One region of the Kitasatospora purpeofusca genome, then DNA from elsewhere that is predicted to be linked to it. Evidence: predicted binding sites of a transcription regulator. Region 1 holds the regulator's gene; the other holds the start of a gene.

Region 1 (5,001 bases):
CACGTGCACCTCGGGGGCGCCGTCCCGGGTGGAGGTGAAGGCGACGTGGCGGCCGTCCGGGGAGAACATCGGTCTGCGGACCGGACGGTGGTCGGCGGTCAGCCGCCAGGCCCGGCCGCCGTCCAGCGGGGCGAGCCACACGTCGTTCTCGGCCACGAAGGTGATCAGGTCGCCGTGCAGGTGCGGGTGGCGCAGGTAGGCGCCCTCGGGGGTGCTCTCGGGTTCGCTCACGGTCGCCACCCTAGGCAGCCAGGGGCACGGCGCGCCCGCCGTTCGCGGTCCGCGAACCCCCACGGGGGATTCCGGTGTCAGGCCCAGCGGCCGGTGCGGCCCAGCAGCAGCGCGCCGGCCGCGACCCCGGCCGTGGAGGTGCGCAGCACCGAGGGGCCGAGCCGGTACGGCTTCGCGCCGGCCCCGGCGAAGGCGGCCAGCTCCTCCGGGGAGACGCCGCCCTCGGGGCCGACCACGAGCACCAGGTCCCCGCCGGTCGGCAGGTCCGCGGCGGCCAGCGGTTCGGCGCCCTCCTCGTGCAGCACGGCGGCGAACGCGGCGGCGGCCAGTACCGGGGCCAGCTGCCGGGTGGTCATCGCCTCGCGGACCTCGGGGAAGCGCAGCCGCCGGGACTGCTTGCCGGCCTCCCGCGCGGTGGCCCGCCACTTGGCGAGCGCCTTGGCGCCGCGCTCGCCCTTCCACTGGGTGATGCAGCGCGACGCGGCCCAGGGGATCACCACGTCCACGCCGACCTCGGTCATGGTCTCCACCGCCAGCTCGCCCCGGTCACCCTTGGGCAGGGCCTGGACGACGACGATCCGCGGCGCAGGCTCCGGCTCGCGGCGCACCGCCGTCACCGTCACCTCGATCGCGTCCTTGCCGTGCACCGCCGCGACGGTGCCGTCCGCGCCGAGGCCGAGCCCGTCGGCCAGGGTGACCGCCTCGCCCGGCTCCAGCCGCTTCACCGCGGCGGCGTGCCGGCCCTCCGGCCCGTCCAGGCGCACCGTCGCGCCCGGCGCGGCGGCGGCGATCCGCTCGGTGTCGACGACGAACACGGGCGCGGTCATGCGGGGAACCTCCGGGGTGGGGACGGGAACGGGAACGCGAAAGGGGTGCCGAGGAAGCCTCGGCACCCCCGCGCGGGACGGCTACCGGCCGTTGAAGGCGTCCTTCAGCCGGGAGAACAGCCCCTGCTGCCCGGGCGCGAACTGGCCGGACGGCCGCTCCTCGCCGCGCAGCACCGCCAGGCGGCGCAGCAGCTCCTCCTGCTCGGGGTCGAGCTTGGTGGGCGTCTGCACCTCGACATGCACTATCAGGTCGCCCCGGCCGCCGCCGCGCAGGTGGGTGATGCCCCGGCCGTGCAGCGGGATCGACTGGCCGGACTGGGTGCCGGGCCGGATGTCGACCTCCTCGATCCCGTCCAGGGTCTGCAGCGGCACCTGGGTGCCGAGCGAGGCCGCCGTCATCGGGATGGTGACCGTGCAGTGCAGGTCGTCGCCGCGCCGCTGGAAGGTCGGGTGGGCGGTCTCGGCGATCTCGACGTAGAGGTCGCCGGCCGGGCCGCCGCCGGGGCCGACCTCGCCCTCGCCGGCCAGCTGGATCCGGGTGCCGTTGTCGACCCCGGCCGGGATCTTGACGGTCAGGGTGCGGCGGGCGCGGACCCGGCCGTCGCCGGCGCACTCCGGGCACGGGGTCGGCACGACGGTGCCGAAGCCCTGGCACTGCGGGCAGGGCCGCGAGGTCATGACCTGGCCCAGGAAGGACCGGGTGACCTGGGAGACCTCGCCCTTGCCGCGGCACATGTCGCAGGTCTGCGCGGAGGTGCCGGGCGCGGCGCCCTCGCCGCTGCAGGTGGTGCAGGTGACGGCGGTGTCGACCTGGAGTTCCTTGGTGGTGCCGAACGCGGCCTCCTCCAGGGTGATCTCCAGCCGGATCATGGCGTCCTGGCCGCGCCTGGTCCGGGAGCGCGGTCCGCGCTGGCCGGAGGCGGCGCCGAAGAAGGCGTCCATGATGTCGGAGAAGCCGAAGCCCGCCGCGCCCGCGCCGAAGCCCGCACCGGCTCCGCCGTTCGGCGAGAGCGGGTCGCCGCCGAGGTCGTAGACCTGGCGCTTCTGCGGGTCGGAGAGCACCTCGTAGGCGGCGTTGATCTCCTTGAACCGCTCCTGCGTCTTCGGGTCCGGGTTGACGTCCGGGTGCAGTTCGCGTGCCAGGCGCCGGAACGCCTTCTTGATCTCGTCCTGCCCCGCATCCCGTCGGACGCCGAGTACCGCGTAGTAGTCCGTGGCCACCAAATGCTCCGCTTGTTCCGCCTGTGTGAGTGCTTGCGACTTAGGGCGCCGTCAGCTGTCCGACGACGACCGTTCCTACGACTCGGCCAGAATCTGGCCCACGTACCGTGCCACCGCTCGCACCGCCCCCATTGTGCCCGGGTAGTCCATCCGGGTCGGACCGATCACCCCCAGTTTGGCCACGCTCTCGTCGCCCGAACCGTAACCGACCGAGACGACCGAGGTGGAATTCAGCCCTTCGTAGGCGTTCTCCCGCCCGATCCGGACCGTCATCCCGGCGTCCGCGGTCTCACCCAGGAGGCGGAGCAGGACGACCTGCTCCTCCAGGGCCTCCAGCACCGGCTGGATGGTCAGCGGGAAGTCGTGGCCGAAGCGGGTCAGGTTGGCCGTGCCGGCCAGCATGATCCGCTCCTCGCGCTGCTCGGCGAGGGTCTCGAAGAGCGTCGCCAGCACCGTCGACACGGTCGGCCGGTCGACCGCCTCGAACAGCCCGGGCAGTTCCTCCAGCAGCCCCGGGACGTCCGGGAGCCGCTGTCCGGCGGCCCGGGCGTTGATCCGGCCCCGGAGGTCCGCCAGCACGGTCTCGCCGACCGTACCCGGGCAGTCCACCAACCGCTGCTCGACACGGCCGGTGTTCATGATCAGCACCAGCATCACCTTGGCCGGGGCCAGCGCGACCAGCTCGATGTGCCGCACCGTGGAGCGGCTCAGCGAGGGGTACTGCACCACCGCGACCTGGCGGGTCAGCTGGGCGAGCAGCCGCACCGTGCGGGCGACCACGTCGTCGAGGTCCACCGCGCCGTCGAGGAAGTGCCGGATCGCCCGCCGCTCGGGCGCGCTCATCGGCTTGACCTCGGCCAGCTTGTCGACGAACAGCCGGTAGCCCTTGTCGGTGGGGATCCGCCCGGCGCTGGTGTGCGGCTGGTGGATGTACCCCTCCTCCTCCAGCGCCGCCATGTCGTTGCGGACGGTGGCCGGGGAGACCCCGAGGTTGTGCCGTTCGACCAGGGCCTTGGAGCCGACCGGCTCCTCCGTCCCCACGTAGTCCTGGACGATCGCGCGAAGCACCGCGAGTTTGCGGTCGTCGAGCTGGCGGACCTCACCGGCCATGGGCACGCACCTCCGTCTTCACGCGTTGTCCGTTGTGACACACCGTCGTGGCATGTGTCCGTGTTCGAGCTGTCCGGTCCGACCCCGCGGGGCCCGGCCTTGGCACTCTGAACACACGAGTGCCAGAACCGTACCTGCCAGTGTAAGGCCCGGGTCCGACGGCAGGAACGGCCCGGCCGGGGTGATCCTGCCCGCAGTCCGCGGCGCGCGGGTGATGCCGCGGGGCCCGCCCGGTGGCAGCATCGGAAGCGGACGGCGAACGGAGGAGCAGCGATGTCGAGCTCGGGCCAGCACACCCGCTTCGCCCCCGACCGCGGCCTGACCGGCCGCATGGTGGGGACGATGTTCCTGATCGGGCTGTTGTACGTGGGATTCACCGGTCTGCTGATCGTGCTGCTGCGCGGCGCGTGGCCGATCGTCGTACTGATCTCGGGCGGCCTGTTCGTCGCCCAGTTCTGGTTCAGCGACCGGATCACCGAACGGGCGATGGGCGCCCACCGGGTCACCCCGGAGCAGTACCCGCAGCTGCACGGCGCCGTCGACCGGCTCTGCGCGCTCGCCGACATGCCCAAACCCCGGGTGGCGGTCGCCGACAACGACATGCCGAACGCCTTCGCCACCGGCCGCAACCCGCAGAACGCGGTGGTCTGCGTGACCACCGGCCTGCTGCGCCGGCTGGAGCCCGAGGAACTGGAGGGCGTGCTCGCCCACGAGCTGTCGCACGTCGCCCACCGGGACGTCGCCGTGATGACGGTGGCCGGCTTCCTCGGCGTGCTGGCCGGCGCGATGACCCGGATCGCGATGTACGGCGGCTTCATGGGCGGCGGGCGCAACAGCAACGACTCCAACGCCGCGATCGCCGCCCTGGTGGTCCCGCTGGTGTCGATCGCCGTCTACGCGATCAGCTTCCTGCTGACCCGGCTGCTCTCCCGCTACCGGGAGCTGGCCGCCGACCGGGCCGCCGCCCAGCTGACCGGGCGGCCCAGCGCGCTGGCCTCGGCGCTCACCAAGGTGACCGGCCAGATCGCCGCCATCCCGACCCGGGACCTGCGCCAGGCGCAGGCGTACAACGCGTTCTGGTTCGCGCCGGCGCTGAGCGCCCGGGAGGCCGCCACCCAGCTGTTCTCCACCCACCCGTCGCTGGAGCAGCGGCTGGCCCAGCTGGCGAAGATCTCCTCCGAGCTCGGCCGCTGAGCCGCCCGCACCGCTCCCGGCCTCCGCACCCGCACCCGCCCTCCGACCGGAAGGACCGCCGTGGGCATCCTGGACACGCTGTTCGGCCGCACCAAGCCCGTCAAACCCGACCTCGACCAGCTGTTCGGCGTCCCGTCCGCCGCCCTCACCCTGGAGGCCGCGGCCGGCTTCCGGCCCACCGGGCTCGGCTCGGTCTGCTTCGCCTCCGTCGAGGGCGGCGCCTTCGACGAGGTCGAACGGCAGGTCAGGGCCCTGCTCGACGCCGACACCGAACGCGGCGGCGTCCCCGTCGAGGCGTCCAAGGACTCCTACGGCTACTCCTGGCTGCTCGCCCGGCACACGCCCGACGAACTGCCCGAACTGGTCAACGACCTGCACGCGGTCAACAGCGAACTAGAGGCGCACGGCTTCGGCCCCC
Region 2 (5,001 bases), 1.0 Mb from region 1:
ACACCCCGTCGAGTTCACGGGGCAGGGAGACGTTCTCGGCGGCGGTCAGCGCCGGGACGAGGTTGTAGTCCTGGAAGACGTAGCCGACCGAGCGGCGGCGCACGGCGGCCAGCCGGGTCCGGTTCAGCCCGCTCAGCTCGACGCCCTCGACCAGCACCTGCCCGCCGCTGGGCCGGTCGAGGCCGCCGGCCAGGGTCAGCAGGGTGGACTTGCCGGAGCCGGAGGGCCCCATGACGGCGACGAACTCGCCGGCGTGCACGGCCAGGTCGACGCCGCGCAGGGCATGCACCTCGGCTTCGCCGTGCCCGTGCGTCCGGGTGACGGCGCGCAGTTCGAGGACCGGACGGGTCGGATCGGGCTGGGACATGGTTCTCCCCACTCATTGCCGAAAAGAAGGACTCGGACGGACTATATATGTCGTTGGACTGCATATGTAGTCCGACGGTTTCATCGGCGCGAAAAAACCGCCGCCGCACCCGGAGGTGCGACGGCGGTACGGAGGGAGGAGGGCCGGCTACAACTCGCCCACGGCGGCCACGACGGCGCCGCGCTTGCCGCACACCCAGTGCGGCTCCGGCCCCAGCTCCGGCTCCACGCCCAGCGCGTGCGGGTCGCCGTCGGCCGCGCAGTCCGCGCACAGCGGCCAGCGGCCGTGGCTCTCCAGCAGCGCGTCCTGGACGTCCTGGGCGACCAGGCCCAGCACGTACTCGGTGCCGTCCGGCCACTGCTCCAGCCACCAGCGGCGGTGCGTCACGGCCTGCTCCACCAGGGACACCACGGCGGGGTCGGCGGCGTCCCGCGCGGTCAGGTCGGCCAGGATCAGCGCCCGCGCGGTGTGCAGCGCCGTCTCGATGTCGTCTGTCGTAGCCATCCGTCCAGTCTCCCAAGAACGCCCGGAAACCCGGGAACCCACCAGAACCCCCCGCCCCGGGGACCGTTCCCGGGAACGCCGCGAGGGCGGCTCCCCGTCGGGGAACCGCCCTCGCGGACGAAAGACCTGCTGATCCGATCGGAACGATCAGGATCAGAAGTCCATGTCACCGCCCGGCATGCCGCCGCCGGCGGCCGCGGAGGCCTTCTCCGGCTTGTCGGCGATGACGGCCTCGGTGGTGAGGAACAGCGCCGCGATGGAGGCGGCGTTCTGCAGCGCGGAGCGGGTGACCTTGGCCGGGTCGATGATGCCCGCGGCGACCAGGTCGACGTACTCGTTGGTGGCGGCGTTCAGACCGTGACCGGCGGGGAGGTTGCGAACCTTCTCCACCACGACACCGCCCTCGAGGCCGGCGTTGGTCGCGATCTGCTTGATCGGGGCCTCCAGCGCGACCTTGACGATGTTGGCACCGGTGGCCTCGTCGCCCTCCAGCTCCAGCTTGTCGAAGGCGACCGAGGCCTGCAGCAGCGCGACGCCACCACCGGCGACGATGCCCTCCTCGACAGCGGCCTTGGCGTTGCGGACGGCGTCCTCGATGCGGTGCTTGCGCTCCTTGAGCTCCACCTCGGTGGCCGCGCCGGCCTTGATGACGGCCACGCCGCCGGCCAGCTTCGCGAGGCGCTCCTGGAGCTTCTCGCGGTCGTAGTCCGAGTCGCTGTTCTCGATCTCGGCACGGATCTGGTTGACCCGGCCCGCGACCTGCTCGCTGTCGCCGCCACCGTCGACGATGGTGGTCTCGTCCTTGGTGATGACCACCTTGCGGGCGCTGCCCAGCAGGTCGACGCCGGCGCTCTCCAGCTTCAGGCCGACCTCCTCGGAGATCACGGTGCCGCCGGTGAGGATGGCGATGTCCTGGAGCATGGCCTTGCGGCGGTCGCCGAAGCCCGGGGCCTTGACGGCGACGGACTTGAAGGTGCCGCGGATCTTGTTCACGACCAGGGTCGACAGGGCCTCGCCCTCGACGTCCTCGGCGATGATGACGAGCGGCTTGCCGCTCTGCATGACCTTCTCCAGCAGCGGCAGCAGGTCCTTGACCGAGCCGATCTTGGAGTTGGCGATCAGGATGTAGGGGTCCTCGAACGAGGTCTCCATACGCTCCAGGTCGGTGGCGAAGTAGGCCGAGATGTAGCCCTTGTCGAAGCGCATGCCCTCGGTGAGCTCGAGCTCCAGACCGAAGGTGTTGCTCTCCTCGACGGTGATGACGCCTTCCTTGCCGACCTTGTCCATGGCCTCGGCGATGAGCTCGCCGATCTGGGTGTCGGCGGCCGAGATGGAGGCGGTGGAGGCGATCTGCTCCTTGGTCTCCACATCCTTGGCCTGGGCCAGGAGCTGGTCGGAGACGGCGACGACGGCCTTCTCGATACCGCGCTTCAGGGCCATCGGGTTGGCGCCGGCGGCGACGTTGCGCAGACCCTCGCGGACGAGCGCCTGGGCCAGCACGGTGGCGGTGGTGGTGCCGTCACCCGCGACGTCGTCGGTCTTCTTGGCGACCTCCTTGACGAGCTCCGCGCCGATCTTCTCGTACGGGTCCTCGAGCTCGATCTCCTTGGCGATGGAGACACCGTCGTTGGTGATCGTGGGGGCGCCCCACTTCTTCTCCAGAACGACGTTGCGGCCCTTGGGGCCGAGCGTGACCTTCACTGCGTCGGCAAGCTGGTTCATGCCGCGCTCAAGGCCGCGGCGAGCTTCCTCATCAAAGGCGATGATCTTGGCCATCAGAAGTGGTCCTCCGGGACACGGTCGACTGCTCGGACCAAGGGGTGCCCGCGACGGACGGCCCTGGTGTGCGGGGGTCCATTCCCCTACCGCTCCCTGGGGCCTCACCGACCCGGTCCGCTGTCACTCTCAAGCTGTGAGTGCTAACGCCAATGATTAGCACTCCGGGTAGGTGAGTGCAAGCCCAATCGGGCAATCCGCGAGCCGCGCCGCCCGCCCCGCGCACCCCTCCGGGGCCGCCCCCGACCGCCTCCGACCGGCCCCGACCCGGCCCCGACCGCAGCGTCCCGGGCGCGGCGGCGGACATGACTGCGGGCCCGTACGACCGAGGTCGCACGGGCCCGCAGTGAGAATCAAGAGGTGCGCCAGCCGATGGGCCGAGCAGAGCTCCCGGGTGTCGGAAAGGTCAGACCGCCGCGCGGACCATGTCCGCCTGCGGACCCTTCTGCCCCTGAGAGATCTCGAACTCGACCCGCTGGCCCTCCTCAAGGGTGCGGTAGCCGTCCATCTGGATCGCGCTGTAGTGGACGAAGACGTCCGCACCACCGTCGACCGCGATGAAGCCGTAACCCTTCTCCGCGTTGAACCACTTGACGGTGCCCTGAGCCATTCCGAACTCCCCTAGTGCTGTGCTGGCCCTTCACGCGCCCGCAGGTCTGCGGGCCCGGGTCTGGTTGGAGGCCGGCCCGGGGAACCCCCCCTGGGCACAGCCGCGCACGCCACAATCCTCCCGATGACGCCGAACGGCATCCGGCGAACGGGCGATTGCGTCGACCGCGGCTGAATGTATCCGGATCGACGCCCTCTGCAACAGGGTCAATGGCGGGGAATTCACCCGCGGCAGCGCAGGACAGGACGGGCCCAATCGGGAGAAAGTCCTGCATTCTCCGCCGGACATAGCGGACGTATTACCAGAAATCCCCGCCAGAATTCTGACACCGGCCTGACATGTATCCAGGTCCCGGGTCCGTCCCGACTCTCGCCGGAGGGGAGCCGGCGGCGGTGGCGGTGCGGTGGATTCGTTCCCGGACCAGGGTGACGGGCGCGCCCTGTTCCCGGTCCAGCGACACTTTACTCCGCCCGGGACCGAAGATATTCCCGCCAAAATGCGCGCGGCCGTCCGCGGCACGGAATTCCGTGCCGCGGACGGCCGTCGACGACGCGCCCGCCCCGGGGGGAACGAACCGCCCGCGGATCACCCGCCGGCGACCGCCGGGATGATCGAAATGCTCGCGCCGTCCTTGATCTCCGTCTCCAGGCCCTCGGCGAACCGCACGTCGTCGTCGTTCACATAGACATTGACGAAACGGCGCAGCTTGCCGGTGTCGTCGAGGATCCGCGCGGCGATCCCGGCGTGGTTGCGCTCCAGGTCGGTGATCACCTCGCCCAGCGTGGCGCCCTCGGCGGGCACCTCGCTGACACCGCCGGTGTAGGTGCGCAGGATGGTCGGGATGCGGACGTTGGCGCTCATGGGGGTCTCCTCGTTACGGGCTGGGGCGTGTCGTTCGGATCGCGTCGGGATCAGGCGGAGGCCAGGCCGGCACCCCGGAAGGCGTCCAGGGTCGGCCGGATGACGGCGGTCATACCGGCCTCGGAGACGGCGTCGAGGGTCTTCAGCCCGTCACCGGTGTTGATGGCGACGGTCTCCTTCGACGGGTCCAGCTGGCCGGTCTCGACCAGCTTCCTGAGCACGCCGACGGTCACGCCGCCCGCGGTCTCCGCGAAGATGCCCTCGGTCCGGGCCAGCAGCCGGATCGCCGCCACGACCTCCTCGTCCGTGACGTCCTCCACCGCGCCGCCGGTGCGCCGGGCGATGTCCAGCACGTACGGGCCGTCGGCCGGGTTGCCGATCGCCAGCGACTTGGCGATGGTGTCCGGCTTGACCGGCCGGATCACGTCGTGGCCGGCCTTGTAGGCCGCCGAGACCGGCGAGCAGCCCTCCGCCTGGGCGCCGAAGATCCGGTACGGCCGGTCCTCGACCAGGCCCAGCTTGATCAGCTCCTGCAGACCCTTGTCGATCTTGGTGAGCTGGGAGCCCGAGGCGACCGGGATCACGATCTGCTCCGGCAGCCGCCAGCCGAGCTGCTCGCAGATCTCGTAGGCGAGCGTCTTGGAGCCCTCGCCGTAGTACGGCCGCAGATTGACGTTGACGAAGCCCCAGCCCTCGCCGGCCGGGTCACCGATCAGCTCGGAGCAGAAGCGGTTCACATCGTCGTAGTTGCCCTCGATGCCGACCAGCTCGCCGCCGTACACCCCGGCCATCACGACCTTGCCCTGCTCCAGGTCGTGCGGGATGAACACGCAGGACCGGAAGCCCGCCCGGGCCGCCGCCGCACCGACCGCGCCGGCCAGGT

Evidence for each region. Region 1 encodes HrcA, which represses chaperone genes, less so after heat shock. Its sites were predicted from a motif close to TTNGCACTCNGNNNNNCNGAGTGCNAA; they were not measured.
Region 2: groL (chaperonin GroEL) is a predicted target of HrcA. The motif match lies at 2,804-2,830, and genes of this name have one in related genera.

Annotation. Positions count from the first base shown of each region.
Region 1 is NZ_CP108561.1:3,549,975-3,554,975, forward strand. Features, by position in the region: gene OG715_RS15460 (S41 family peptidase) at 1-231, opposite strand, end outside; gene OG715_RS15465 (16S rRNA (uracil(1498)-N(3))-methyltransferase) at 309-1,058, opposite strand; gene dnaJ (molecular chaperone DnaJ) at 1,140-2,279, opposite strand; gene hrcA (heat-inducible transcriptional repressor HrcA) at 2,355-3,389, opposite strand; gene htpX (zinc metalloprotease HtpX) at 3,663-4,583, shown strand; gene pspAB (PspA-associated protein PspAB) at 4,644-5,001, shown strand, end outside.
Region 2 is NZ_CP108561.1:4,575,654-4,580,654, forward strand. Features, by position in the region: gene OG715_RS20215 (ABC transporter ATP-binding protein) at 1-367, opposite strand, end outside; gene OG715_RS20220 (hypothetical protein) at 515-871, opposite strand; gene groL (chaperonin GroEL) at 1,025-2,647, opposite strand; gene OG715_RS20230 (cold-shock protein) at 3,054-3,257, opposite strand; gene OG715_RS20235 (MoaD/ThiS family protein) at 3,843-4,118, opposite strand; gene thrC (threonine synthase) at 4,169-5,001, opposite strand, start outside.